DNA from 3 places in the Cytobacillus dafuensis genome. Region 1 is predicted to be linked to each of the others. Evidence: riboswitches for the same ligand, from Rfam matches in the RefSeq annotation. Region 1 holds a riboswitch; each other region holds the start of a gene.
The links. Region 1 has a riboswitch for S-adenosylmethionine ahead of FSZ17_RS21745 (homoserine dehydrogenase). Riboswitches for the same ligand answer to the same signal wherever they lie in the genome.
Positions count from the first base shown of each region.

Region 2: it holds a riboswitch for S-adenosylmethionine, as region 1 does, so the genes downstream of both, metK (methionine adenosyltransferase) here and FSZ17_RS21745 (homoserine dehydrogenase) in region 1, are expected to answer to the same signal.
Region 3: it holds a riboswitch for S-adenosylmethionine, as region 1 does, so the genes downstream of both, FSZ17_RS20525 (methionine ABC transporter ATP-binding protein) here and FSZ17_RS21745 (homoserine dehydrogenase) in region 1, are expected to answer to the same signal.

Region 1 is NZ_CP042593.1:4,586,224-4,596,247, forward strand. It holds gene FSZ17_RS21720 (methyl-accepting chemotaxis protein) at 1-645, opposite strand, end outside; gene FSZ17_RS21725 (S41 family peptidase) at 2,131-3,513, opposite strand; gene FSZ17_RS21730 (hypothetical protein) at 3,622-4,368, opposite strand; gene FSZ17_RS21735 (sigma-70 family RNA polymerase sigma factor) at 4,779-5,267, opposite strand; gene FSZ17_RS21740 (competence protein ComK) at 5,604-6,167, shown strand; SAM riboswitch class I at 6,244-6,351, shown strand; gene FSZ17_RS21745 (homoserine dehydrogenase) at 6,463-7,668, shown strand; gene FSZ17_RS21750 (L-cysteine desulfidase family protein) at 8,164-9,438, opposite strand.
Region 2 is NZ_CP042593.1:3,810,440-3,820,463, forward strand. It holds gene FSZ17_RS18170 (tetraprenyl-beta-curcumene synthase family protein) at 1-650, opposite strand, end outside; gene FSZ17_RS18175 (alpha/beta hydrolase) at 665-1,468, opposite strand; gene FSZ17_RS18180 (gamma carbonic anhydrase) at 1,680-2,201, shown strand; gene asnB (asparagine synthase (glutamine-hydrolyzing)) at 2,391-4,280, opposite strand; gene metK (methionine adenosyltransferase) at 4,765-5,964, opposite strand; SAM riboswitch class I at 6,331-6,445, opposite strand; gene FSZ17_RS18195 (thiol-disulfide oxidoreductase DCC family protein) at 6,538-6,912, opposite strand; gene pckA (phosphoenolpyruvate carboxykinase (ATP)) at 7,114-8,700, shown strand; gene FSZ17_RS18205 (hypothetical protein) at 8,756-9,709, opposite strand; gene FSZ17_RS18210 (RNA polymerase sigma factor) at 9,690-10,024, opposite strand, start outside.
Region 3 is NZ_CP042593.1:4,295,362-4,305,385, forward strand. It holds gene FSZ17_RS20510 (M20 family metallopeptidase) at 1-90, opposite strand, end outside; gene FSZ17_RS20515 (MetQ/NlpA family ABC transporter substrate-binding protein) at 104-961, opposite strand; gene FSZ17_RS20520 (methionine ABC transporter permease) at 1,011-1,673, opposite strand; gene FSZ17_RS20525 (methionine ABC transporter ATP-binding protein) at 1,663-2,688, opposite strand; SAM riboswitch class I at 2,831-2,943, opposite strand; gene cdaS (sporulation-specific diadenylate cyclase CdaS) at 3,118-3,744, shown strand; gene FSZ17_RS20535 (DMT family transporter) at 3,958-4,245, opposite strand; gene FSZ17_RS20540 (glutathione peroxidase) at 4,576-5,058, opposite strand; gene FSZ17_RS20545 (dimethyl sulfoxide reductase anchor subunit family protein) at 5,279-6,127, opposite strand; gene FSZ17_RS20550 (DMSO/selenate family reductase complex B subunit) at 6,142-6,720, opposite strand; gene FSZ17_RS20555 (DMSO/selenate family reductase complex A subunit) at 6,738-9,128, opposite strand; gene FSZ17_RS20560 (TorD/DmsD family molecular chaperone) at 9,121-9,789, opposite strand.

The sequences.
Region 1 (10,024 bases):
CTCATTTAAATAATCTACTGAGAAATCAGCTGTTATAACGCCGATAAATTGATCGTCTTTCGAAAGCAATGGAACAGCTATGGTAGCCATCGCAATTGTTTGATTACCAATTTGATACTCATATGGCTCTGATAAAATAGCCTTCTTCTCTTTTTTAGGTATAAGGTACCAATCTCCTTCACCTTCTGTTTCATACCCGCTAACTGCTTCTGTATGAATCTTCTCTCCTTCTTTATACGCGTAAGGAATAAAGCGTTTTTGCTTATCTAATAAGCTTGGATCAATAGAGGTATCCTCTGGCAGAATGCCACTCTCCAAAACAGCCCCCATTCCGCTAATATGATCATTTTTAGCAAGGTTGTTTTCAATAATCTTTAAAACGGCTTGGGCTGTCAGCATTTCATTGTCGCTAAGTGCTTCAATTATATTCTTACTTGTTGTTAAAGTCTCATTCGTCTGCTTGAAACGATCACCCATTTCTGCAGCGTATACTTTTGTCAGCTCATTCGCATAATTCTCTGAATCTTTCATACTTTTATTATACAAAATGACATTCGTCAAAACGGAGTATAATAAAAACAAAATTAAAAATAACCCAATAATTAGTCCCGACAACTTCCACGCAATACTTTTTGTTCGTCTCATCTGTCCATTTCCTCCAGTAAAAAAGTCCTATCACTCTATTATCATCGGAAGAAAATAATGTTCATTAATAGCTTGAAATAACTTTTTTTCACTACGATCGTATTAAAAAATCACCTTTTTTACAAATTAAAACCATACTAGTATTAACCTTCCAAATAAGGGATTTTTGTGATTTAAAATGAAATCGATTACAAGAATCGGAGTGTGTTTTTCTTTTTACAACTAGTGGGAAAATGCATTCTGAATAACAAATGAGAGATAAAATGCTAGGTACCACATAAGAGAATTGGTGATGCAAAGCATGGAGCGAAGTGAAAGAAACTTAAAGGCTGCTTCAAGTAGTAATTGTTATTCTACAATAAAAAAATATTGGGAATCATAGATACCTCTCTTGGTTATCGTTGATCACGAAAATCTAGCTTTTTATGCATAAAAGGGCTATTTTGGGGCTTCGATTTTTCCTGAAATATGGTCTATTTCTCTTCGGTTATGACCACATAGCTTTGATTTTTCGTGGAAAATTGGAAACAAAGCTTTGTTAGTTTCCAAATTTAAAGATACTCGCGAAAAAGGTAGAAACATAAGACGACTAGTTTCCCATTTTTTGAAAAAATCGCGGAAAAGTGGAAACAAAGCTTCCGTAGTTTCAAAATTTAAAGATATTCGCAAAAAAGGTGGAAACAAATGACGACTAGTTTCCCATTTTTTGAAAAAATCGTGGAAATGTGGAAACAAAGCTCCTTAGTTTCCAAATTTAAAGATACTCGCGAAAAAAGTGGAAACAAAAGACGACTAGTTTCCCATTTTTTAAAAAATCGTGGAAATGTGGAAACAAAGCTTCGGTAGTCTCCAAATTTAAAGATACTCGCGAAAAAGGTGGAAACAAAAGACGACTAGTTTCCCATTTTTTGAAAAAATCGTGGAAAAGGGGAAACAAAGCTTCGTTAGTTTCCAAATTTAAAGATATTCGCGAAAAAGGTGGAAACAAAAGACGACTAGTTTCCCATTTTTAAAAAAAATCGTGGAAAAGCGGAAACAAAGCTTCGTTAGTTTCCAAATTTAAAGATATTCGCGAAAAAGGTGGAAACAAAAGACGACTAGTTTCCCATTTTTTAAAATAATCGTGGAAATGTGGAAACAAAGCTTCGGTAGTTTCCAAATTTAAAGATACTCGCGTAAAAAGTGGAAACAAAAGACGACTAGTTTCCCAGTTTCAAAAAAATCCTGAAGTGTGGTCTGTTTCTCTTCGTTTTAGGTTATCGGTTAACTCGAAAAACTTACTTTTCGGGCATCATACTTCGGTTACGTTTTCCTTTGAAAACGATCATTTGGGGAACCATTGTTATTCAATGTAATACCCATCCCCTGTAATATGGACACAAATAGCTAATCGCCAGGCAATGCAGTTGACAGAAAAATCTCCTCTAGTCTTGATGACTAAAGGAGATTTTCACGTAAATTTTATGATGTGGCTAGGTATTATGCTTATTGAACTGTTACTTCAAGGTAAATGCCCTTTTGCATACGGTTAGCGTTTTTGCTCGTCCATTTTGGATGGATAATGAGCATGTATTTTCCTTTTGATTGAAGATTTGCTTTTGGTTTGATCGTCATTTTGGAATGGTCTTCTGCCTTCACCTCAACAGGCACTTCATTCCCGCCTAATTGGATGAGCTGAACATCCTGTGGGCTTAGCTTTGACCAATCCATTTCCATGTTCATTTCAACGTTGAATGTTTTTGTAACAGGAACACCATTAAGAGCAGGAAGCTTCTGATAAGTAGCGTGTTTTGCTATTAATTGGTCTCTGTGGGACGTAATGATTTCTTCACCTACAGCTGTATCAATATTCGGAGTGACACCTGTTTCATGGACTGGCACTCCCTTTGGTGAATAGAAACGGGCTGTTGTTAATTTTAACATGCTGTTGTCGCTTAATGGGAATAATGACTGCATGGAGCCTTTCCCGAAGGAGGTTTGCCCATATAGTGTCGCGCCTTTTTGTTCTTTTACCGATACTGCGATCATTTCTGAAGCACTTGCACTGTATTCATTGATCAGTATATGTGTCGGGCTTGTAAATTTCACTTTTTGTGGAATAGCTGCATAAATTTCTGGCTGCTTTGTTTTATCTCGAATCTGAAAAGCTTTATTCACGTTTGGAAAAAGTCCGGCTACTTCTTGAGCAGTGGATACATAGCCTCCTCCATTGTTTCTAAGATCGAAAATCCAGCCTTTGGCTCCGTTTAATTTTCCAATTGCGTTTGTGATTTCCTTCGTAGCATCTTTGGAAAAGCTATTCAGGCGAATATATCCGATTTCTCCACCGAGCATTTGATATTCGACATTTGGAAGCTTGATTAATTCTCTCGTCAGTTTTTTTGTTACGGTTTCATTCGTATCGACTGATATATAGTGTAGTGTGACCGATGTATTAGCCTTGCCGCTTATGAGTGAGACGGCTTTTTGCACAGGTTGTCCAATTAGGCTTACACCATTGACGCTGACAATAATATCTCCTGCCTTCATGCCACCTCGATCTGCTGGACCCCCTTTGATCACTGACATGATTTTGATTCCCTTTTCATCCTCATCAAGAACGATTCCAACTCCAACTAGTTGCTGCTCGATTCCATTTGAGAACTGGGCGAATTCCTCAGCGGTCATATAGACAGAATAAGGGTCCAAATGCTTCGTGATTTCCTTTGCAGTTGGCTTCGCTAATACGGAAGCAGGCACATCCTCTATGTAATATTCCTTAATTAAATCTCGTATTTCATTAATCGGCTCAGCTGCCGAAACAGCCGTCACATTCGACAAAAGTAATAAAACTAGTAAAAAACTAAAATACTTTTTCAAGTTATGCATAGATGGCCTCCTACAGTGTCAAGCACCACTACGGATTGCGTTGTGGTAGAAAATGACATGTTATTTATTTCTATTTTAGTATATATATTGATGAGGTGATAGTTCTTTTTAAACATATTTTTCGAGAACTGGGGCCAAGTAATCTACCATTGGTGATGTCTCATTTTTAATATAGGCTTCTATGGCTGCTTTTTCTAGTGGGATGAATAGAAGCTCATCGAATTCTGGCTCCTGTCCGTTGTCTATTAATTGCTGGTTATGCTTTAAGAATTGAGCGTGCAGTGCTTCAACGGTGCAATGGACGGATAGCTCATACATAACTGCCCAAAAACCATGTGTTCCTTTATGCTTAATGAACTTAGGAAGGAAAGAGCGTGTGGATGAGGAATGAATATTCAACCCCATCTCTTCCTTTATCTCTTTACAGATATTTTTTTCTAAATCAAAAATGGATCCTACTAGATCTGATTCATCTAGCCCACCTCCTGTGAATTGCAGGCGTCCAGGTGTGGAGGTTGATTTATTCATTCGTCCAATGGCTATATGGTGATCGCTTGTGATGACAGATGCACATGTATAGATGACTTTACAAGGAGAAGCGCAATCTTCATGGTGGAGGGTGTATAGATAGTGTTTGTAGTCAGTCTTTGCGACAGTTACTTCAAGCTCGTCAGGTGCTTTGTTTACTTTCGTTATTGTAAAAACTTCTCCGTTTCGTAGAGAGGGGTTCTTTCCTATTTGTTGTTCCCAATAATAATGATGTTGTTGTCGAATTTCAGATGGTAGATTAATAGGGCGGTTGTCCAGCTTAACCTTTACATTTGCCGGGGCTGTTTCTATTATAATTCGTTTCATCGGTTTCCTCCTTTTTCTTTTTCAGTTATAGAAAGATTGATAGATTGGTAGGCCAAAATCAATCGTTTATCAGCCAATTCCAAAATGGATACCTATTCTACCATTAAAAATATACCTAAAAAAGTAAATAGTCGTAAATTAAAGTGAAATTTTTCCCCAAAATATTACTAAAGTAATATTGCTCTATCAGTTTTGGCGAAAACAGGAGAAAAGATAGGGTTTCCCTCAAAATTTCCCGATTTTCGGCGAAAACAGGGAAATTAACATTATGCTTTAATAGAATTAAGCAGTTCTAGTTTCAACCCAAGCTATTTTACTTTTTTAAGTACAATAGCCTTTCAAATCTCTATTTGTCATCTCAATTATGAGGTGGCCTTTTTTTGTTTAGAAAGAATCTGTCTGGCTGCTTCTTAATCCCTTATCTCTAAGCTTCCCTTCAGCTTCTCCTTTGCACCCTTCCTCCATGCTTTGACGGCCGATACGGATACACCTTCCTTAAGGGCGATTTCCTTTACTGTTAATTGATAAATACAAGTGTACAAAACCCATTTCTTCTGATTATCCGTTAACCCCTCGCAATAGGATAGAAGAAATTTCACTTCGAAGGGCTGTTCAAGAGAGTTGTCCTCGATTCCCTCCCAATACTCCTCCTTAGCGTATACACTTCTTTCATCGTGTTTATTTTGCCTCGTCATCTCGGACAAAAATCTGCCCTTAATATAGGCGTAGGCAAAGCTAGTAAACTCTCCTTTTTCTGGATCGAATCGTTCATTAGCCTCCCATAGAGCAATCCTCCCAATTTGGAAAAATTCATCCTTGTTCTTGTAAATATGCAGCCTGTTCATGATTTTATGAATCATTGGTCCGTATTGTTTTACTAATTGCTCAAAGCCCTCCATTTTAAAAAAATCCTTTCGTAGAGCGCGCTTGCTATTGTATTCCCGGGTGCCTTAAACATAACCGAGACGGAGGAATCCAGGCTAACAGTCGAATACGTGAATATTCGCCTTTTCATGGTCGATTTTCGCAAAATTTGCCTCAAATCTCTCTGTACAGATCAAAAAAAAGGGAAATTCGCAAAAAAACGTGCAATTTAAATCAAAATTTAAATTTTCCAATTGTTCACATAATTGTAATATATTTCTTTAAATATTTCTGGTATGATGGATTTAGATCAAATTAACTACATCTTTTGTCCTACTTCATATTAAATTTTAAAAATGAGGTGTAGGGAAATGTATTTATTAAAGCATTATCTTGTCAATCAGGAGACATCATTGATTAAGGGTGAGTACAATCAGTACGGGAAGCTTTGTTCGAGGATATTGGAAGGGAGAAAGACATTTCTAGTCGAGTGTTCGCCAATCAAATTGCTTGATGAAACATTAAAATTCAATGGCTTCGATTACAAGGGTGCTACGATTGGCGCGAAATCAATTCTTCGAAAAAACAGTATGTGCCCGATTGTTCTGAACCAAGCATTAGGCATTTGTATGTTCCCAATTAATTCTCCTGATAAGCACGACAACATTTGGTTTAACCCCGATCATATTGTACAAACCTTCCCCTATGGCAGTAAGACAGATGTAGAATTAAGTAATGGCGTTATCATTCGAGTCAACTTAACATTAACCACTTTTAACAATAAACTTCAGGTTGCCCATCAATACAGAAAAATCACCCACAATAGAGGCAGACTCACCATGACCATGATTCTGGAAGCAAAAAAAGAGCCAGTCGTCATTAAAAAAGAAAAGGGCCATTATAATTTTGACAAAATGAAGAGGGATGATGATTAGTTATCCATTTCAACTTTTGTATTGACGAGACCCTATGAAAAAGATATGATAATAAATAATTTCATAATTGCAAATCTTCTTATCAAGAGAGGTGGAGGGACTGACCCTGTGAAGCCTCGGCAACCAGCATCCATATGCCACGGTGCCAATTTCAGAGGAATGATCACAATTCCGAAGATGAGAAGGTGGAACGGATACTGTAATGTTATTCATCCTCCCCTTCTGTCTTTCTATGCAGAGGGGGTTTTTTGTTTTTCCATTTTTATTTTTCAAACAAAAACAGGAGGAATGAGTTATGTCAGCTATTCATATTGCCTTATTAGGATACGGTACTGTTGGGAAGGGTGTGTATCAGACCGTTCAATCCCATCAGAAAAAGCTTCAAGCTATTTTTGGAAAAGAAGTGAAGATTTCTGCGATTCTCGTAAAAAATTTAGAAAAGCACCACTCGCCAGATGATGATGTTATTTTAACAGATGATTTTGATAAGATTTTTTCATTGGAAAAGCTTGATATCGTCATTGATGCGATTGTTGGAAAAGAGCCGTGCTTTTCCTATTTACAGAGGGCCATTAAGCGGGGCTGTCATGTGATCACGGCGAATAAAGAAATGTTTGCCCATTATGGAAGTCAATTAAAACGGTTAGCTAACGAGCATGGCGTTACACTCAGCTTTGAGGCAACTGTCGCCGGTGGGATTCCTGTCATCCAAACGCTAAAACAATTACTTAATGTCAACAATATCAAAAAAGTACAAGGCATTCTTAACGGAACTTCTAATTTTATTTTGACAAAGATGAGGGAAGAAAACGTACCATTTTCGTCAGCCTTAAAGCTCGCTCAGGAAAAAGGCTATGCAGAAGCTGATCCGACCAATGACGTCGAGGGATATGACGCCTTTTACAAAGCCGTGATCTTAAGTGAGCTTGCATTTGGGGAATCGCCGAACTGGGGTGAGTCGATTAGAGAAGGTATTCGGGGAATTACGCCTGAACAGATTGAAATCTTTTCATCATTAGGATTCCGATTTAAGCATGTAGCTTCGATAGAACGAACTGCTGATGGTGTTCAATGCGCCGTTAAGCCAGTGCTTGTGAATGAACAGCATCCATTTTACCATGTAGAAGGAGTTCAAAATGCCGTGTCCATTGATGGCGATATTGTTGGAAATATCAGCTTACAAGGACCGGGTGCAGGAATGTTTCCGACCGCAAGTGCCATTCTAGAGGACTTAGTTCATATTAATCGAAAAAGCGTATCTCCTATATTTACCGAACAGAAGCCAGATGGAGATGAGGCATCCACTGTGTCCTTTTGGGCAATCGGCGGGGATGTGAATGCCTCCATCTTACCCACACCTATTCAAGTAATCGAAAGAATTCATCCAAATGTTTTATTAGTTAAAGCACCTGAAGAAACAGTGTACGCGATTCATTTGCCGAATGTTCATGTCTATCAAATTCTTGGGGATGTGGTGTATAAGGGCTTGGTTGTTAGTTAGGTTTTTTTTGAAAACTTGATTTTGATTTTTTCTCTTTTTACAGGGCTATAGAGACGGATTTATGTGGGTTCTCCTTATTCTTGGCTTCATTATGAGCGAATGTGGACACGGGGGCAGGATTTCCTCCTTTCCTTGGCTTCTTTCGAGGTCAATGTGGACACAGGGGCAGAATTTCCTTCTTCCTTGGCTTCTTTCGGGCTCAATGTGGACACGGAGGTGGGATTTTCTTCTTTCCTTGGCTTCTTTCGGGCTCAATGTGGACACGGGGGCAGAATTTCCTTCTTTCCTTGGCTTCTTTCGGGCTCAATGTGGACACGGAGGTGGGATTTTCCCCTCTCCTTGGCTTCATTACAAAGAGAGCTATCCCCTAATTTGAATTATAAACCGATTTATGCGACGGCCCATGTCGAACAAAAATAACAAGGTGCGACATAGCATAAAAGGCCAACACTCATCGTGATGGCCTTTTCCATTGCTCTATATTCTCTTAAGAAACTATTTTTCCATCATTAATTTCAAGATCAATTCATCGGTTTGCCTTGTTCCTTCATTTCCTAGCTGGCAGAAGGCTTCGATGCTTTTTTCTACGTCATCGTGAATAAATCCGTCTGTGGATTGTATTTCTTTATGGTTCAATGCCAGTAAAGCCGATTGGACTGCTACGTTTGAACAGGTTGAAACCTTCATGGCACAGCCAGCCTTCGCACCATCACAGATCATTCCGGACACATTGCCAATTGTATTTTGAACTGCTGCCTTTACTTGTTGAAGGGAACCATCCAGCAAATAGACAATAGCCGCACTTGCCCCCATTCCCGCTGCCGTGACGCCACATAAAGCTGACAGACGGCCAAATTTAGATTTAATATGAATCGTGACAAGGTGGCTTAGTGCGACGGCACGAAGCATTTTTTCTTCAGACACCTGGAGCTTCTCTGCCGCAGCGACGACAGGAAGGGTGACCGCTATTCCTTGATTGCCGCTTCCTGTATTGGCCATAACCGGCAGCGTTGAGCCTGCCATTCTTGCATCTGAACCAGCAGCAGCTAATGACATAGCAGCCGTTGCTAAATCATCTGATAAGATCCCCTTTTTCACATTGTCCTGTATGGTTTTTCCAACATTTAAGCCGTAATCGCCTGAAAGTCCTTCCATTCCGATTACACGATTTAACTCAATGCTTCTTTTAACAAGGCCGAAATTCTTTACATCTGTCTGCAGAACCCATTCATAAATTTCATCAATGGTGAGTTGCTCCAAATCTTCCTCAGCCGTTTGAATGCCAATATTCTCGCATCCACCGAGGAAAATAGCTTTGCCATCCACTTCAATTAATGTGATATTACTATGATTATCAGAGATCACAACCTTCGCATTCTGTTGGTCCGTCTGAACGATCACCTCAATATAAAGCCTTTTCGGTGAATCCGCTTGACTTGCTTTAACCTTTCCCTCTTCAATCAACTTAAAGGCTAAAAGCTCATCTTCCTTTGTAAGACCATGCAGCACTTCTAGTTTTTTCTCCGAGTTGCCTGCAACTGCTCCAAGTGCAGCAGAGAAATCTAAGCCTTTACCAGTCATCCCAGGAATGCCGACTGATTTTGCGTTTTTAATAATATTCCCGCTTGCCTTTACTTGAATTTCTTGTATGACTCCGCTCACATAGCTCTTCGCTGTCGCAGCTGCTAGCGCAATCGCTACTGGCTCCGTACAGCCAAGTGCCACTACTAACTCTTTTTCTAAGATAGTTAATATTTTGTCCTTTTGCATTTGGTTCTCCACCGCCGTCCATCTATTTATAAGTCTCATTTTGTTTTTTTATAATTTTGATAATTACTTTACTTACATTATCTCTTTTTCACTTCAATTTCAATGGACTGATGAAAAGATCATTTCCGACGACAAATTTTTTTACACAAAAATAAAACCTCCTTAGCCATATAGAATTAGGAGTTGAACCTAATTCTTTGAACAAAGAAGGTTATCTGTAACAGATTATATTATAAGACTCATACAAAGAATTATTCACCAAAGGCCTGAGGAGCTTGTTCTACTTTTACATAATAATGTAGGATTGCTTGTACAATTAAACCTCCTCATATATTATTCTTCCAATCAAATAATAATAGTAGATGAAGTAACTGTAGAGTAAAGCCCTGCGTACATTGGACACCTACTGCTCAATGTGCATGATGAATAAGTGTGGCTGATTCAATTAAGAAAATTTTTGATTTTATAGAGGATATTCGAAAAATAATGCGAATTTATTAATAATAAATATCGTTAAAATCGTAGTTTTTTGAAAACTCATGCAATTTCACCTAAATAAATTATTTGTGATAATATCATTGTAGAG
Region 2 (10,024 bases), 780 kb from region 1:
ACCAAACAGAAAATCCCTAATGTTGATCCAGAACAAGCCGAAAATTCATACCATTCCATGTCAGGAATCTGTTCCTTATTTTCATCGAACCAATCTTGAAGCCGCGGAACACGCTCCTCTACTTTTACGTGCTTATGAATTTGCAAGTCACAATAATAACTGCATAATTCCATTAATTGATCCTTAATTTCTTCGTAATTTCCGAGTTCAGATAGAACTCCCCTGCAGGTCGCAGCAAGATCAGCTAAATAATTTCCATCATCCTGTTCACTTCTTAATCGATAATAATTTTTTGATGTGGCATCTATTGATAATGCATCTGTCATTGACTCATGTAGAGCAGCAAAATCCTCTGGATCTAATGAGGTGCTGCGATCACATAGATTATCTAAGTAATCACTGATGGTTTGGTAGGCAACAATAAATTTTATTGCCTTCCGATAATTATCTTTTGCCATTAATGCCATTATGCTTCCGCCTTCACAATGAAAGGTTTTATGCTTGATGCTTGCCAAAGCTTGTTTTTTAAGCTCTGGATCTGGAATCGCCTCTGCCCTTTTCCTCCAGAAATCTAATTCCTTATGTACGAGAGGCAATACTTTTCTATAAACTTTAGACATTAAACTGATTGGCATGGTAGGAACACCCATGAAACAACTCACTCCTAAACAATATAACCAATTGCCTTTAACTGGCTATTTACGAAATCCTTTGCATATTCAAATACTTCTTCCCTTTCAGGCTCATTAAATATTTCATGATAGCATTTTGGCCATTCTTTAAACCGTTTTTCTGAAAAAGGTGCAAAATTGAACCAGTCATTTACTGTTTTCTTATTAACAATTAAATCCTCTCCTCCTTGCATAACAAGCAGTGGGACATTCTGTATTTTTTCAAGTTCTTCAAAACCGAGCTTAATCGCAGCTATTAGCTCACGGTACCATCTAATCGACACTTTCGTCACATATAAAGTGTCATTCAAGTCAGCATCCCTAACATCTTGATTTCTAGTTGCCATATCAACCGTAAGCCCAGAATTCATTCTTAAGCTTGGGACAATCATGTTTAAGCCAAGAGAAAGCATATCAAGTATTTTGGAATGTCTCTTTATTAAACCAAGACAAGGTGAGGACAGAATAACTCCAGCTAATTTCAATCTTTCCTCTTGCAAAAGACGAATCGAAATCAAGCCTCCCATACTATGCCCTAACAGAAATACAGGAAGTTCAAATTTATAAGCTGCTTGTATCCAATCCTTCACTTCAAAAATATACTCATCAAATGAATCAATATGACCACGCCGTGATCTTGTTGTCATCCCTTGGCCCGGAAGATCGCCCATTATGACATGAAAGCCAGATAAACGCCATTTTTCAATTAGCCAACCATAGCGGCGATGGTGCTCCATTGCACCATGGACCATGACAATGACTGCTTTAGCTTCTCCTTCAGCTTCCCATTTCCACATCATCTATCCTCCTAACCATTTTGTTCAGCGCATTATTATTTTTAGCTCAATAAATTAAATTATAGCGTAGTTATATTATTACTTCACAGGATATACTCTTATTATTTTCTATTTAATTTAAATACTAATCATGAATTAGATAATAACTTGTTGAAATCTTCTATGTTAAAATCGAGTTAAACACTACCAACATTTAAAGGAGAAGAAAAAAATGATTTATCCATATAAAGAAAAGAATCCTCAAATATCCGAGTCAGCATTTATTGCCGATTATGCCACAGTTACAGGTGACGTTGTCATCGGAGATGAATCAAGTGTTTGGTTCAATACTGTGATTAGAGGGGATGTAGCCCCTACGATTATCGGCAATAAGGTTAATATCCAGGATAATTCAGTTCTTCATCAAAGTCCAAATAATCCACTCATACTCGAAGATGAGGTTACAGTCGGTCATCAAGTCATTTTACATAGCTGTGTCATTCGCCGTAAAGCATTAATTGGTATGGGTTCAATCATTCTTGACAATGCTGAAATCGGTGAAGGTGCTTTTATTGGAGCAGGCAGCCTTGTTCCACAAGGTAAAAAAATTCCGCCAAATACGCTCGCGTTTGGCAGACCTGCTAAAGTCATCCGAGAATTAACCTCAGAAGATATTATAGACATGGAAAGAATAAGCAGGGAATACGCTGAAAAAGGACAGTACTACAAATCATTGCAAAAAGAAAAGCAATAGAGCTATCTAACTATTGAGGAACGCTTGTAAAGGAAGCGTTCCTTTATCTTTGATGATCTCTTATGAAGACTGGTTTCGCTAATTATTCCCGATTTTAGGCTTCTTTACTTTCCAAAATTATTTTGATGTATTTTACCTAATAAAATGTTATCCCATTTCCATCATGGAAAAACTTTAAAAAGAATATTCTTAATGATTAGCTTCATTTAATAATATGGTTTCCAATTCTCTTGAATAATCTTTTTCAATAAAAACTGTGTACCACACCATAAACATTAACACCGTCCAAATTTTCCTGCTATTATCTACCTTGTCACAGCAGTGGTCATCAAGCAGCTTATATAAATGATCTTTTATAAACAAATGATCTGTGTTACTTTCGCGAATTGTTTGTTTTGCCCAATCATACATTTCATCTTTTAGCCAATATCGAATTGGGACAGGGAATCCAAGTTTTTTTCGATGTAAGACGTGATCTGGAACAATCCCTGCCATCGCTTTTCGTAAAATATATTTAGTTGTACCTTTCGCAACTTTAAGACTGCTTGGTATTTGAGAGGCAAGGTCAAATACTGCTTTATCTAAAAAAGGCACCCTAAGCTCAAGGGAATGAGCCATTGTCATTTTATCTGCTTTTAATAAAATATCTCCCCGCATCCACGTATGGATATCAATATACTGCATTCGGTTAATTGCATCATATTTAAGGCTTTCTTTATAATAAGGGGACGTAATGCTGGTGAAATGTATGCTTTTCTTATACCGCTTGTAGAACTTGCATTTCTCTAATTCTGAAAATATTTTTGCGTTTCCAATATATCTATCCTCTATAGGTGTAACCCCACGCTCAATAAAACTTTTTCCTTTCATTCCATCAGGCAGCATTTTTGTGATGGCACTCAAGAATTTTTTTATTAAGATAGGAAAATAATTAAAAATCTTTAGAGAGTGCACTTCATGATATATATTATAGCCGCCGAATAATTCGTCAGCTCCTTCGCCAGATAAAACTACCTTTACATGCTTCTTTGCTTCCTTCGCAACAAAATAAAGCGGGACACAAGCCGGATCTGCAAGGGGATCATCCATATGCCACATAATGTTTGGCAGCTCATTCATAAACTCTTCAGGTGTAATATTAATGCTGATATTATCAATTCCAAGCCAATCTGCAGTTCCCTTAGCGACATCCACCTCACTGAACCCATTTCGCTCAAATCCAACAGAAAAAGTTTTTATATTTGGATGATATTCTTTTGCGATCGAAGCAATAATAGTGGAATCGATGCCACCTGAAAGAAAGGATCCGATCGGGACATCACCTCGCATGTGCAATTTTACCGAGTCAAATAAAACAGCTCTTATTTCATGTATAAAAGCCGATTCTTGTTTCTGTACAGGCTGAAAAACAGCTTTCCAATAACGATTCAGTTCCATTGGAGAGCCGATTCTCTTCGTAAAATAATAACCTGGTTCAAGCTTTTTTATCCCATTCGTCATAGTATCCGGCTCTGGAACGAATTGATAGGTTAAGTAGTGCTGCAAGGAGCACTCATTCAACACATCATTACGAAGCTCAGCTAAAATGCTTTTCTTTTCAGAAGCAAAGAAGGTAACCTTCTCGCTTTCGTGATAGAAAAATGGTTTTATTCCGAATGGATCTCTCGCCCCAAACAGAATTTTCTCTTGCTTATCCCAGATAACAAATGCAAACATTCCTCTCAGCTTTTCCACTGTTTTTTCTTTTATTAAGCTATATAAAGCGATAATGACCTCTGTGTCAGAACTAGTTATAAATGTTAGCCCATTTTCTGTTAACTCTTTTCGCAATTCTACATAATTATAAATTTCCCCATTATAAATAATCCAATAGCGTTCGTTCTCATATGAAAGAGGCTGTTGCCCATGTTCAATATCAATAATACTTAATCGCCTAAACCCGAATTGAACATATTCATCGAAATAATAGCCTGCCTCATCAGGTCCGCGATGAATCATGAGATTATTCATTTGAAAAAGCAGCTGTTTATCCGTATCGCCTTGACCCTGATCCTGTACATATCCAATAAAGCCACACATTCTTTTTTCACCCATTCTAATTCTTTTTTTAGTCTATGTTAAACTTCCTTGTTGATTTCCGCTGCAGGCGTTCGCTTTCCGCGGGCGGTCGGGGAGCCTCCTCGTCGCTAACGCTCCTGCGGGGTCACCCCTGGACACGCATTTCCCACAGGACATTGAATAAGCTTTGAATAATCACCGCACGAAGGAAATGCGTTAGCATTTTCGAGGAGCTCACGCCTTCCGCTACAATCAACAACAAAATAGCATTTTCAATACTCAGCTTTAACACAGACTTTTTTTATGTATTTTTATAATAGATTTTTGAAGATGAATGGTGTCATGGTTGGATTCTTTGGTTAATTAAAGGTGAATGTAATAGCGGGAACTTTGTGAGGAATTGAGCAGTGTTTTTTCCTAATCATCTATTCAAATGCTTTCAATCATAAGACGAATAAAAAAAAGCGGAAGTTACATTTTGTATGTAACTCCCGCTTTTTTCTTATTATTTCAAAGCTTCTGCACGTAATGCATCTGCTTTATCTGTACGTTCCCAAGGAAGATCAATATCTGTGCGTCCGAAATGACCGTAAGCAGCAGTTTGCTTATAAATCGGACGGCGTAAGTTAAGCATATTAATGATACCAGCTGGGCGAAGATCGAAGTTTTTGCGAACTAGGTCAACAAGTACATCCTCTTCTACTTTGCCTGTTCCGAAAGTATCGACAGAAATAGATACCGGCTGTGCAACACCAATAGCGTAGGCAAGCTGAACTTCAACTTTATCAGCTAGACCAGCTGCTACGATATTTTTCGCAACGTAGCGGGCAGCATAAGCAGCAGAACGGTCAACCTTTGTAGGATCCTTACCAGAGAATGCGCCACCGCCATGACGAGCGTAACCGCCGTAAGTGTCAACGATGATTTTGCGGCCAGTTAAGCCAGCATCCCCTTGAGGTCCGCCAATAACGAAACGGCCTGTTGGGTTAATGAAGTATTTTGTATTCTCATCAATTAGTTCTTGTGGAACAACTGGGTTAATGACATGCTCTTTAAGATTTCGCTGAATTTGCTCTAAGCTAATTTCAGGGTGGTGCTGAGTAGAAATAACGATTGTATCAATACGAACAGGCTTGTTATTTTCATCATATTCAACCGTTACTTGAGTTTTTCCGTCAGGACGAAGATAAGGAAGAATCTCCTCTTTACGTACTTCTGTCAAGCGACGTGATAATTTATGTGCTAGAGAAATAGGAAGTGGCATAAGCTCTTTTGTTTCATTACAAGCATATCCGAACATTAAACCTTGGTCTCCAGCGCCAATTGCTTCGATTTCTTCATCACTCATTTTACCTTCACGAGCTTCTAAAGCTTGGTCCACTCCCATTGCAATATCTGCTGATTGCTCATCAATAGAAGTTAAAACCGCACAAGTTTCTGAATCAAAGCCGTATTTTGCACGAGTATAACCGATTTCTTTTACTGTTTCACGTACAATTTTTGGAATATCTACATATGTAGATGTAGTAATTTCACCTGCAACTAATACAAGTCCAGTTGTCACAGACGTTTCTGCAGCAACACGAGCATTCGCATCCTTCGCTAAAATTGCATCTAAAATTGCATCAGAAATTTGGTCACAAATTTTATCCGGATGACCTTCAGTAACTGATTCAGAAGTGAACAAACGACGTTTTGTTGACATTCTGATATTCCTCCTTATATATAAAATAATCGAGATTGCTTTTTGAGGATATTCAAAAAAGTCCGGGAAAAATAGCTGTCGAATTTCTTCGTCGCTCTGTCTCTCCGGTCCTCATGTATTAATTTCATACACTCCGGTCCTCGCGACTATCGCTCCTCGAACTTCTCGGCTCTTTTTGTTCTCCTTTTTGAACTTTTATTATCATCATAAGCAAACTCAGTTTGATACGGAACTCATTCCCTAAATAGTATGAAATAAATTTGGAGTTTTTATTAAGCGCTTTTTAAGTGCCTTCCATCAAAATGCAAAATAAAAAACCTTTCCATCCATGTGAAAAGGTTGAAGCAAATCGATTCGCGCCTTTCACTCTTATCGTTCAAGGAATCAATCCTTGCGTCAGGTTAGCACCTTTGCTATTAAAGAACATTAGCAGGTTGCTGGGCTTCATTGGGCCTGTCCCTCCGCCAGCTCGGGATAAGAGAGTATCCGTTCAAGGTTAAATCATAAGGAAATAATGAAAAAATGTCAATAAAATTCTTACGTTCATTTGGTGTTTTTTCAAATAGATGCGCATTATAATGAACAACTGCCATTATCACAATTTTTCCTAAGAATTTTATGTCTATTCTTTGCTATCCATTTATAGATAAAAGTTCCTAAAATCGACATTCCTGGGATATACAGAATAGCTCCAATAACCACCGTAGCAGGAAAAATCGTGAGCAAATACCTTACAGCATAAAAACCAGTAAGAACTTTTCTACCAGAAGTAATTATATGAAGTTCTGTACGTAAACTGTTATAATCAAACGGGATGGCCTGATCTCTTTTTTCGTATTCCTGCAACGAAACCCAGTCAACCTTATGAAGCCAATCAAATTTTTTAAAAATTCGTTTCGTTTCCTTGCATAAGGAGCATGTTTTATCGTACAATGCTATCGTTTTCATGTAATCATTCCTAATTTCAACATTAATACTTTAAAGTTTAACACATTTATCCTAATTTAATGTTTTCTTCAAAAAAGATATTAATACTGTGCAAGAGAAAAAAATTCATGAATAGTATAGACTAATCATCTTAATGTGTTATACTATTTATAATTGAAATCACTATCAAAATAATACTGTATAAAGGAAGGTATTTATCAGATGAATTCTGTTAGCATTCCGAATAAGTTAAACGCTTTATTAAAAGGAAATAATGTTCAGGTACAACTATCCGTTCCTCAGCTTGCGGAAAAGGTATTAAATCGTAAAGAAGGCTCACTTACATCAACCGGTGCTGTTTGTGCAACTACCGGAAAATATACAGGTCGTTCCCCTAAAGATAAATACATTGTAGAAGAAGCGTCTACGAAAGATAAAGTGGATTGGGGCAGTGTAAATCAACCCATTTCAGAAGAAGTTTTTTCTAACCTTTATGAGAAGGTATTAAACTACTTACAAGATAAAGATGAAGTGTTTGTCTTCAAAGGATTTGCAGGTGCTGATAAAAAACATCGCCTTCCAATTCAAGTTATTAATGAGTATGCATGGCATAACCTATTTGCACACCAAATGTTCATTCGTCCAACAGATGAAGAATTATTAGATCATCACGCAGAGTTTACTGTTATTTCTGCTCCAAACTTTAAAGCAGATCCAGCAGTTGATGGTACTGCTTCTGAAACATTTATTATTGTATCATTCGAACGCCGTACAGTACTAATTGGCGGAACAGAATATGCTGGAGAAATTAAGAAATCCATCTTCTCCGTTATGAACTATTTACTTCCGCAAAATGGTATTTTACCAATGCACTGTTCATCCAATGTAGGACTTGAAGGTGATGTTGCTTTATTCTTCGGTCTTTCTGGAACTGGTAAAACAACTTTATCAGCTGATCCAAATCGCCGCTTAATTGGTGATGATGAGCATGGCTGGTCACCAAATGGTGTATTTAATATCGAAGGCGGCTGCTATGCGAAGTGCATTAACTTAACTCGTGAGAAAGAACCACAAATTTTTGATGCCATCCGTTTTGGTTCAGTACTAGAAAATGTGGTTATTAATTCTGAGTCTCGTGTAGCCGATTATGATGATAACACACTTACAGAAAATACGCGTGCGGCATATCCGCTTCAAGCGATTGATAATATTGTTGACCCTAGCATCGCCGGTCATCCTAATACAATTGTATTCTTAACAGCTGATGCATTCGGAGTATTGCCTCCAATTGCAAAATTATCGAAAGAGCAAGCAATGTACCATTTCTTAAGCGGCTATACATCTAAGCTAGCTGGTACAGAGCGTGGAATTACTTCACCACAAGCAACATTCTCAACTTGCTTTGGTTCACCATTCCTACCGCTTCCTGCAACTGAGTATGCAGAAATGCTTGGTAAGAAAATCGACGAGCATAACGCAAAAGTATTCTTAGTGAATACAGGCTGGACTGGCGGCGAATACGGTGTTGGTAACCGCATGAAGCTTCCTTACACTCGTGCTATGATACAATCTGCTTTAGAAGGCGAACTAAATAATGTAGAGACAGTTAAAGATGAAATCTTTGGATTAAACATTCCTCTACATGTACCTGGTGTACCTGATGAAGTGCTTCAACCAAACAAAACATGGGCAGATCAATCTGCTTATGAAGCAAAGGCAAAAGAATTAGCTTCTAAGTTCCGTGAAAACTTTAAGAAATTCGCAAACGTCCCTGCTGAAATTGAAGAAAAGGGCGGACCGGTTGCTTAATATTTTATGATTGAAAAAGGGTGTCCGATTGGGCACCCTTTTCGTTTTTTTTACATTATGGTTCCGCTTTTTTAACCTCAACAATGGCTGAATGATCTAATATCTTCAACCGATATTTTCCGCTTTTCCTTAAGGTTAATTCACCTGTATACATTGATCCATTTTGCATTGTATCTGCTCTAATAAAATCCATTTTATCTTTGAAAATAAAAACCTCTTTCTTTTTATCCTCAAGATTAAATGACTCCACTTCAATTTGTTCAGGCAGATTAGAGCCAGTAATATCTAGAGAGACATCTTTGTAATGTCCAATTTGCAAATCTTCTTGTGATATTAAGAGCGTCGAATCTCCAACTTGTACATAGGGCTCTTTTACATAAATCGAAAACGTTGCATATTCCTTTCCTTCAAGCATGAATTTTAAATTCCAGTTGCCTGAATGAGGAAAAACCTTAAAACTTGTTACAGCATGTGCCGTGGCATCATATGGACTTGAACTCAATATAAGATTATTTGTCATTTCAAGCTCAAGGCCTGTATCAGTATGAATGCCTATGATTTGTAATTTTTTATTTAAAAGATTTTCCTTTTCCCCCCATAAAAAGATCAATAATTTGCCTACACCCCTATAATCCTCTGCAACCCATTCGGGAGGGCTTAAGATACTGACTTTATTAGGTATGCCAAAGTTATATTCTGCACGAGTTGGATTTCCGCTTTCATCTATTAAAGGAAAATGAACAGCACTGACTGCCATAGGAATTAAATTCCCGGGTTGATTGGCTTTTTCCCCTTTTAGATTTTCTAAAAGCAATATTGGTGCAATAATCAAAATAGCAAGTATGGCACAGATAGCCCCAGCTTTTCTCCAATAAAAGTTTACTTTTTTATTATTTTCCTTATTCGCTCTAATTGCCATCATCACTTTATCCCGCTGATCACCCGTTAATTCATAATCAGGGAAGTTTCGCATTTTCTCTAGCAGCTGTTTATCTGAAAGATGGGTCACCTTGCACAGCCTCCTTCATAAGAAAATTTAGCTTTTTTGTCGCGCGATAAAAGTTCACGTTTACTTTGTTTGTTGTCCATCCAAGCACCTCTGCTGTCTCCGCTGCTGAAAGCTCCGCAATCCCCCGAAGAAGCACGACATCCCGGTAATTTGCTTTTAATTGATTAATAGCTTTATATAATTGAACCAATTCCGATTTTTGGACGATGCTTTCATCTATTTGAATAGAATCTATGGTACTTTGCTTTAATAATTTTTCTTTTAGGTTTTTCCATGCTGTTCTTTTTCGATAGTAATCAATTGCTGAATTTCGAG
Region 3 (10,024 bases), 290 kb from region 1:
ATGAATAGACTGGCTTGTTTCAATATAGTTTTCACTGTTTGACTCAATGGATTCTGTAATTAAGTCAATACCAGATAATGTTGTACTCATTTATAACTCCTCCTTATAAGCCTTTATATACTTCAAGCAGTTCTTTTTTTGAAATATCGACGATCGATGATCCGCCGTTCGTATCAGCTTCAACAGCTTTTTTCACATCTTCATCATGGTATAGCTCAACAATACGGAGCAAAGTTTCATTGTTAACATCTTCAGCACGAGCAGCAAAGACATTTACATATGGCAAAGCGTTTTTATCATTACCGTCTTCAAGGAAAATGGGGTCATTGACTGGATCGAATCCAGCTTGACCAGCTACACCGTTATTAATGACTGATGCAGCCACGTCAGGAAGCACGCGCGGTGTTTGCTGTGCAACGATCGGGAAAATATCCAGTTTCTTCGGATTTTCAACAATTTTTGAAGGATCACCAAACAATCCAAAATCGTCAGCTAACTTGATAAGCCCTGCGGATTCAAGCAGCTTTAATGCACGTGCTTGGTTGGATGGATCGTCTGGAATGGCGATACGTGCTCCGTCTTCAATATCGTTAATGTCCTTCAGTTTTTCTGAATAGATTCCCATCGGTGCGATAAGTGTAGCCCCTATTGGTACTAAGTCCACTTTGTTTTCTTTCGTAAATTGGCTAAGGAACGCAATATGCTGGAAGGAGTTGAGGTCAATATCCCCATCCGCTAATGCTTGGTTTGGAAGAGTGTAATCAGAAAACTCAACAAGTTCAATTTCAATGCCTTCAGCTTTTGCTTTTTTCTTTAGTATCGGCCATACTTCACCGTCCGTGCCCGTAACACCGATTTTCACTTTAACCGTATCAGAACCTTTTCCTGATGTATCCTTGCTGCAAGCAGCTAGTGCCCATACTGCTGTTAGTGCTAATAAAAAGATGATGATTTTTTTCATGAGGTGATCTCCTTTTTAATATAAAATTTGTTTACTTGCGAAATCTTTATTAACGCCGCATGATTTTTCTTGATAATGTATTTCCAAACCATTGAGCGAACTGAACAAGAATGATTAGTATGACTACCGTAACGAGCATCACGCTGCCGTCAAACCGCTGATATCCATATGTCATGGCCACGTGACCGAGTCCACCTCCGCCAACAGTACCAGCCATCGCTGAAAAGTCGATCAAACTGATGGTGACGAACGTCAAACCAAGGATAAGCGGGCCAAGAGCTTCTGGAATCAGCACCGTAAAGATGATTTGAAAGGGACTGGCTCCCATCGCTTTAGCTGCCTCAACGACACCCGGGTCGATGCTCATTAAATTATTTTCTACAATCCTTGCAATTCCGAACGAGGCGGCAATCGTCATAGGGAAAATCGCTGCCCAAGTTCCAATTGTCGTACCGATAATCGCACGGGTTAATGGGCTAATGGCGACAAGGAAAATAATGAATGGGATTGGCCTTATAATGTTGATAAGAATGTTTAATGTTTGGAATAACAACTGGTTTTCTAAGATGTTTCCTTTTCTTGTGACATAAAGTAGTAAACCAATGCTAATCCCTAAGATAGAGCCAAAGATGAGTGTTGCGATGACCATAAGGATTGTCTCACCTGTCGATTCCACTATCCTTGGCCAAAATGTATTCCAATCAACTCTCATGAATTTCAACCTCCTCAATCTCTACCGTGCTTTTCAGTTCAGCAATCACGAATTCGATTGCTTGTGCATCCCCTTCAAATGAAACTAACAGATTTCCGAAGAATTTCTCCTGAAGTTCGCGAACTGAACCGTACACAATGTTAAAATGAATGCCAAACTTCTGCGTGATATGTGAGAGGATAGGATCACTTGCCACTTCTCCTTTAAAAATAACCCGATAAAGCTTTTGTCCTCCTTTTGCACGCCATTCCTTTAACAACGTATCAGACGGACGATCCTGCTGGACAGATTGGATGAACCGCTGTGTCGTCGGATGCTGTGGATTGCTAAATGTATCAAAGACAGAGCCCATTTCGATGACTGCCCCTTCCTCCATGACTGCTACCCGGTCGCAGATTGATTGGATGACGTGCATCTCATGCGTAATTAGCAGAATCGTGATACCAAGTTCTTTATTTACTTTTTTTAAGAGACGAAGAATTTCTCCTGTTGTGTCCGGATCTAAGGCGGACGTTGCTTCATCACAAATTAGAATATCGGGCGATGTTGCAAGGGCACGGGCAATTCCGACACGCTGTTTTTGACCTCCGGAAAGCTGCTCTGGGTAATCATTTGCTTTATCGCTTAGGCCGACAAACCGTAAAAGTTCCTCTACCCGTTCACTGATTTCCTTTTTCGGAGTACCTGCAAGCTTTAAAGGATAAGCCACATTACCTGCCACTGTACGGGATGTAAACAAGTTGAAATTTTGAAAGATCATACCGATTCGACGGCGCAGCTTCCTCAGATCTTTTTGGGAAAGGGTAGCGATATCCACCCCCTGTACCTGAACTGATCCGGCAGTTGGCTGTTCAAGCATATTGACAAGACGAAGTAATGTACTTTTTCCCGCGCCACTAAAACCAATAATTCCGAAAATTTCTCCTTGAGCAATAGATAGTGATACCTCCTTTACCGCCTGCACCTCCCGATTGCCGAGCCGGAACGTCTTAGCGGCTTGTTTAAACTCAATCATGTATTGTCCTCCTCGTGCTAAATTGATTCTATGCAGACAATAAGTCGCAGCCATCTACCTTCCTTTTTTTTGAACGAAAAAAAGCCCTCTTCTTTTCTCATCCGTAAGAAAAAAAGAGGGCTCCATTATGAAACCATCTCCGTTCTCATCTTCCAAATGCCTAAGGCATTTGCAGGAATTGGCACAGTGTTCATTTGTCATGAACCTGCTGCCGAGATGTCATAGGGCCTGTCCCTCGATCTCTCTGGATAAGAAAGTGATGTATTGCTATTCGATTGTTGCAAGAATTAGTTATTACTATATTTGAGTATTTATAGAAAGTCAACAACTTTTTTTAAATTTAGAACAGTCAAATTTAGCATGTATTCTTTTTTGTCAATAACCTATACTATCCAACAAGATGCTAATTTACGAAGGAGTTGTTGACTTGTGAACGCTACTAAAAATTGCGATTTTTCACCAATGAAACAGCTATTGTCAGAAAAAATACAGCAAATCACTAATGAACTCCAACAAAGCTTGGAGATACTAGGAAACGAAAACAAGTGTCTCTTAGGGAAACTAGAGGAAATAAAGGAAAAATTCATTAAAATGGAATCAGTCGCTGCTTCCTTTTACTTAAACTGTTATTTATCAGCTTTTACAGATAAATATGCAGATTTATCCATTTGTGTACAGCGGCTGTCCGATCGACGTCATGGTGCATTGATTGTGGTGGAACGCAGTGACCCCCTTGACCCTTTCATCCAAAAAGGAACGGCTATAGGAGCCACTATAACCCCTGCATTATTAGAGGCTATTTTTTACCCTGGGAACCCGCTCCATGATGGTGCTGTACTGATTCGTAATAATCATATCGTTTCAGCAGCAAATGTTCTTCCTCTCACACATGCAGTTATAGGAGAAAAGAAACTTGGCACGCGTCATCGCGCAGCACTAGGTTTGACGGAGCAAAGCGATGCTCTTGTCCTCGTTGTTTCAGAAGAGACTGGCAGAGTTTCCTTTACTTTAAACGGAAAACTTTATCCAGTTACTACAGCAGGATCTTTACCATAACCAACTTTTTTACATACAAATAAAGAATCATCCTTCAACTACATATCTGCATGGCAAAATCAGAATGAATAAAGAAAAAAACATAAAAATTATCGAATTGTTCCTTTCTCACAAACCTTTACCGGTAGCCATGCATGTTGAAATAATGTAAAGAAAAAAGGCAAAAAGGAGCTTCCAAATAGCTTAAAAGCGTTTGGAAAGCTCCTTTTTATTTTATTTAAATGAGATGGTATTTGTTTTGTGCATTTCACTCATAAAGGTTGAACCCAGCAAAAGAATCGCACCAATAATTTGCAGGTCCGTCATTTTTTCACCAATAATCATAATTGAGATCACCAGTGAAGCAAGTGGGTCAATATAGCTTAAAATAACTATACTTTGTCCTTTTAGTTTACGCATTCCTAAAAAGAAAAGATAAAATCCAATACCTGCATGGAAAAGGCCAATGTTATGAGTAAAGCAAGTGATGTCATATCGATTTGCAGCACGTTTTCCTCTCACTTCTAATTCCCACTTTCTACATGTAAATAGTCGTACATACATGTACAGTAGAATCTATTGAGGATTAGCAAGCTTTTATTGAATGCCTAAACAGTAGATTCTACTGCGCAGACATTTTTGGGGGAGAAATTGATCGCAACATAAATATCCCTCCTCGTGTGCTGTCATTATAGCATTGTGAACGAACTTCCATTACATAAGTAAATTTCTTTTCCCACAATTTCAGGTTATCTTTTTTATAAAATGGTATCATCAACCCTTATTATAAATGACCTTGTTCTCGTTACTTTCAAAGCCATCTTAGAGGATGAGGTTAGTCGTTTTTTAGTATTAAGTATGCAAAACTTTTACTATATCATCTTCCATTTTTCTAGGTTCAGTTGTTGGTGAATATCGTTCAACCACGAGTCCATTTCGGTCAACGAGAAATTTTGTGAAATTCCATTTTATATTTTTGTACAAAATACCACTCTTTTGTTCTTTTAAATAGGTATACAAAGGATGTGCGTTTTCTCCATTTACATCAATTTTAGCAAAAATCGGAAAGGTAACCCCATAATTGCTTTGGCAAAACTGTAAAGTTTCCTCAATATGATCGAATTCCTGTTTTTTAAATTGATCGCAAGGAAAACCTAAGATCTCAAGACCGTGAACTGAATATTTTTCGTAAAGTTTCTGCAGTCCATCAAACTGGGGAGTAAACCCGCACTTGCTGGCTGTATTCACAATGAGCAGAGTTTTTCCCTCATAATCCCTCAATGATTTTTCATTACCATCCGTCATTTTTACATTAAAATCGTATACCGTTCTCAAATAAATCCTCCTTACAAATAATATTCTTTAAGTTGCTTCAAAAAAGATTGATCAAAATAGATTCATTCCTAATGCAAATATAACAAATAAATTTTTAAAAAATGACTGATAAAACTTCATCCAATTAAGCTAGCTGCAATTTTCTAAACAAAAAAGGATTCGTTCCAAAAAATCCTTGAAACGAATCCTTTTTCCTCATCAGAAGTTACTTCTTACGAACCTAAGATCCTAACACAAAAAACATATATCTACTCATGCCTTCCGCCAAAAATATTGCTGCTAATGCGATATATGCAAAAGATAAAGATACTTTCTTATTTTTTGAGATGGATAAATATCCTAGAAGTCCCACTCCGATCACTTCAATAATCCAGCGAAGAGCTACCGTTCCTTGATAGCCTTCTAAAGTGGCAATAGCATTTGTTCCAGCTATCATGTTTACCTCTGGAACAACGGTTGGAAATAATGCAAGTCCAACTAGTTGGACAGCTATTCCTAAAATTGAAATAGAGAAGGAATACTTAACAAAGTGCTGTGCTAATGTTTGATTTTCCTTTTTGCGCAATATTGGTACGATCAAACTGGCAGCTAATACTGGTCCTAACACGATAGCTGTTCCAATAAAAGAAGTGTAGGTGTTAATAGAATTCCAACCGCTCACTAGCGAATTTGCATAAATGGCTCCCATGAAAAATATATCAACGATACCGATAATGGAAGCAATAAGTAATAGCCAAAGATTGACCTTTTTCTGAACAAAACCTAAAACCGTCGTTACACTAATCGCCCCTATAAAGAGTCCTGTCGCTAAAATCTCACGACTCATCCAAGAAGAACCTAAATGACGAATTGCATTCAATGCATTTTCAGGTGCTCCTAAGTGAGCAAAGGAAGCACCTAATCCAACGAGAGATAGCCCAGCAAAAACAACGAGGGGCATCTTCATCACAAGAAATGTCTGTTCTTCTCCAGTCTCAGAAATCTTTTTATAGAAAATTGCAAGCATGATCGTTCCGCCTATCGCAGCCTGCATACAAACAGTAAATATTAATAACGCCCATTCATTCACGATTGAACCCTCCTTTAGTTAGCATGTTTGTGTGGAGTAATAATAATATTTGGATTTGTAATAGAAGCACTTGGCATTCCTTTTACTTCATGAACATCACCATATTTCTTGCGCAGATCATCGATTGGTCCAACTTCGATTGCTCTCACTGGACAAGCCCCTTCACAGGCAGGTCTATCGCCTTTTTCCAATAGGTCAATACATAAATTACACTTCGTCATCTTTCCTAATTCATCATTATATTGAGGAGCACCATATGGACAATTCCATTCGCAATATTTGCAGCCAACACATTTATCATGGTCAACTGTGACTACTCCATCTTCATCTCGCTTAGACATAGCTCCTGTTGGACATCCTTTTACACACCCTGGATCATCACAATGATTACATGAGATGGATAGATAATAGGATTGAACATTATTGATAAAAGTGCCATTGTTATTCACAGTAAATGTCCCATTTTCGAATGGGTAGACACGTCTGAAATTTATACCAACCTCATTATCATTTTTGTCTTTACAAGCAATTACACATGCTTTACAACCTATACAACGAGATTGATCTATATAGAAACCAAGCTGTATTGCCATGTTTTATCCCCTCCTTTTTATGCCTTTTCAACTTCAGCTAAATTAGTATGCTGTGGATTCCCTTTTGCTAACGGTGACGGTTCTTGCGTTGTAAGTGTGTTGATGGCTCCTCTTATATCCACACCATCTTTGTCAGATGTATGCCAAGCGCCTTGAGGGATGGCTATTACACCTGGAATAATCCGGTTTGTTACGACAACCGGAATCTTAACAATTCCCCTATCATTAAATACTTTGGCAAGATCTCCATTCTTTATGTTCCGCTTATTGGCATCAATTGGATTCATCCACATAATTTGTTTTCCGGCCTCTTCCATCCAAGGGTTATTATCCATTGTCGAGTGGCAACGCCTTTTGTAATGCCAACCGATTAATTGGAGTGGATATTTTTCTCTTAAGCTGCTTTCTGGGCCCTCGTTTACAGCAATGTGTTTTGGAATAGCTGGTATATCTTCATGTTTTTCCATATCCCATAGCTGCTTAGAGAAAATTTCTATCTTTCCTGATGGTGTTAGGAATGGGTTATTCGCAGGATCGTTAATTTGAGCTTCAAATCCAATTGTTGGTTTATCAAACTTCCATTTATGGATTCCTTGCTTTTTCATTTGCTCCCAAGTCGGGAAAGATGGATCTTGTTTACGTGTTTCCTCAACAACCCATTTTGCCCAATCCTCTTCCGTTTTTCCTTCCGTAAATTCCTTCTCAACGCCCATCTTTTTCGCTAACATTGTTAACCATTCATAATCAGACTTTGATTCATATAAGTTATCAATTACCTTTTGAGATAGAATAGCATAATCACCATATGTCCACGGTACGGCAACATCATACCGTTCAAAGAATGTATTCGATGGCAGAAGAATGTCAGCAAACTTCGCTGAAGGTGTCATAAAAATATCACTGACAACAATAAATTCAACCAAGTTTTCATCCTCTAGAATTTTCTTCGTTTTATTGATATCCCCATGTTGATTGATTAAAACATTGCTTGCCATATTGTAGATTAGTTTAATGTTATTAGGTAAAGTTGCACCTTCTTTTAACCCTTTCACACCATCCTCTGCTGACATTTCCGTTCCGCGTGTGACAGCATCTGTCCAAAGGAAACAAGGAATTGAAAGTCCTAGCGGGTTTGGTATATTCGGAACAGCAGCCACACTTGTTCGTCCGAAATATCCTGCACCAGAAGCCCACCCTCCATTTACGCCTATATTACCTGTTAATGATGCTAAAACCGTGCTGCCTCGAACAATCTGCTCCCCATTCATGTGGCGCTGAGGACCCCAGCCTTGGATCAACGCTGCAGGCTTAGCTGTTGCGTACTCACGAGCTAACTGACGAATTTTATTGGCCGGTAAACCACAAATTTTTTCGGCCCATTCTGGAGTTTTCGGAATTCCATCCTTTTCACCTAAAACATAACTTTGAAGAGATTCACCTTGTGGAACTCCTTCTGGCATATGGCTTTCATCATGGCCAACACAAAACTTATCCAAAAACTCCTTATTGTGTAAGTTTTCCGTAAGAATGACATATGTCATAGCATCCATCAAAGCATTATCAGTTGTAGGCCGAATCGGGAACCACTCATCTGCCAATGCAACAGCGGAATCGGATTGACGAGGATCCACTACATAAATTTTCGCCCCTGCCTCTTTTGCTTTCTGTAAATAGAAATTAGTTGGTGATCCGAAAATCGTTTCTGCTGGATTAAATCCCCATAAAATAATTAATTGTGAATTCACTAATGAATCCAAGCTGCTTCCAGTATTTCCAGTTCCAAAGGTATACGGTGTGGCATTTGAAGTTTGAGCTGTACTATAGGTGTTGAAATAGCCAAGGTAACCGCCTGTCATTCCCATTAATTTATTAAACATCATACGGCCACTAGCGATTCCTCCCCAGTTTCCGGAACCATAATTACTATAAAGGGCTGATCGACCATATTTTTTTGTAATTCTTTCTGTTTCTTTATAAATGGTTTCAATCGCTTCATCCCAAGTTATTCTTTCAAACTCCCCTTCACCTCGTTTACCAACCCTTTTCATTGGATATTTTAAGCGGTCAGGATGATATACGAATTGACGATAACTACGGCCACGTAAGCAAGCACGAATTTGAGGGCAGCTAAGAGAATCTTCGCTAGCATTATCTGTTGAAATACGAACAATCGTACCATCTTTAACGTGTGCTTTAACTAAGCAACGGCCCCCACAGTTCAATGTTCCACATGTAGGAATGACTACCTCTTCTTCAACACTTTCGGCAGCGCTTACATTTTCGGATAGTTTTTTCGTAGCATATACTCCTCCTAACATAGTTGGAGCTGTAGCTGCACCGGTCCATTTTAAAAATGTTCTGCGTGGCATTGTTTGATTTGCAATCTTTTTGAACAAATTCTCACTCATTGCCTAATACCTCCTTAATCCCGCTCATATATTGATAATCTTGCTTGATAAATTCTCTTAAGAATTGAGCTAAACCCTTATAAAAGGCACTAGTAGTAAAAGAAAGAATATCTTCTGTAAAGGGTTCTGCCCATTTAACTAAATGATCATCTAAAAGCAGAAATTGATAATGTAATGCCCTACTAAACTCTTTCTCATTCTCTTCGTTTATAGACTTTAGTGATTTGTCGATTAGATGACTCATAAATTCTAATTCAAGAGAAATATGATCCTCAGGCTCTTTATTTTCCTCCTCATAATTGAGATTGAATATCTTTAGTTTTTCTCTCATCTTAAGGGTTGGTTCTCCAAAAAGCAGTCTTTCTCTCGTTCGGTAAACAGACTCCCAAGGTGGAGCAGGAATATGTTCAGGTCCGAAAAATAACCGTAAAAAGTTCTCCTTTTCCTTTTCAAAAATCTCTTCCACTTTCTGTGAAGATAACTCTGAAAAGAAAAGACGAAAGTGCTCATCTGAAATGATAGACTTAAAGGATAATTGCTCTTTCCATATGTTCAGTACCTCTTTCAATATTGGATTGCTGAATGCTGTACAGAGGAATTCATATTGAGACTTCCTGTCCTTCATCATCGATATGAGATTACTATTTTCTGAATGCTCCATCCGCGTCACCACTTTCTATTGCAAGATAGTTTTTCCCTCCTAAACCAATTCATGTGAAATTTTTCACATAATAAAATAAAAAAAACATGGTTCATAGAACCTTTCTAAGAGAATCTCCTCCTCTAACTCCATTCTAAATAAAGATGTGCACAATATGGAGTGTGGATTCATACATACCTATATAGCTACTTTTGTGATTGTGTAACAGTTATTTTGATGGGGTTTAGGAATGATG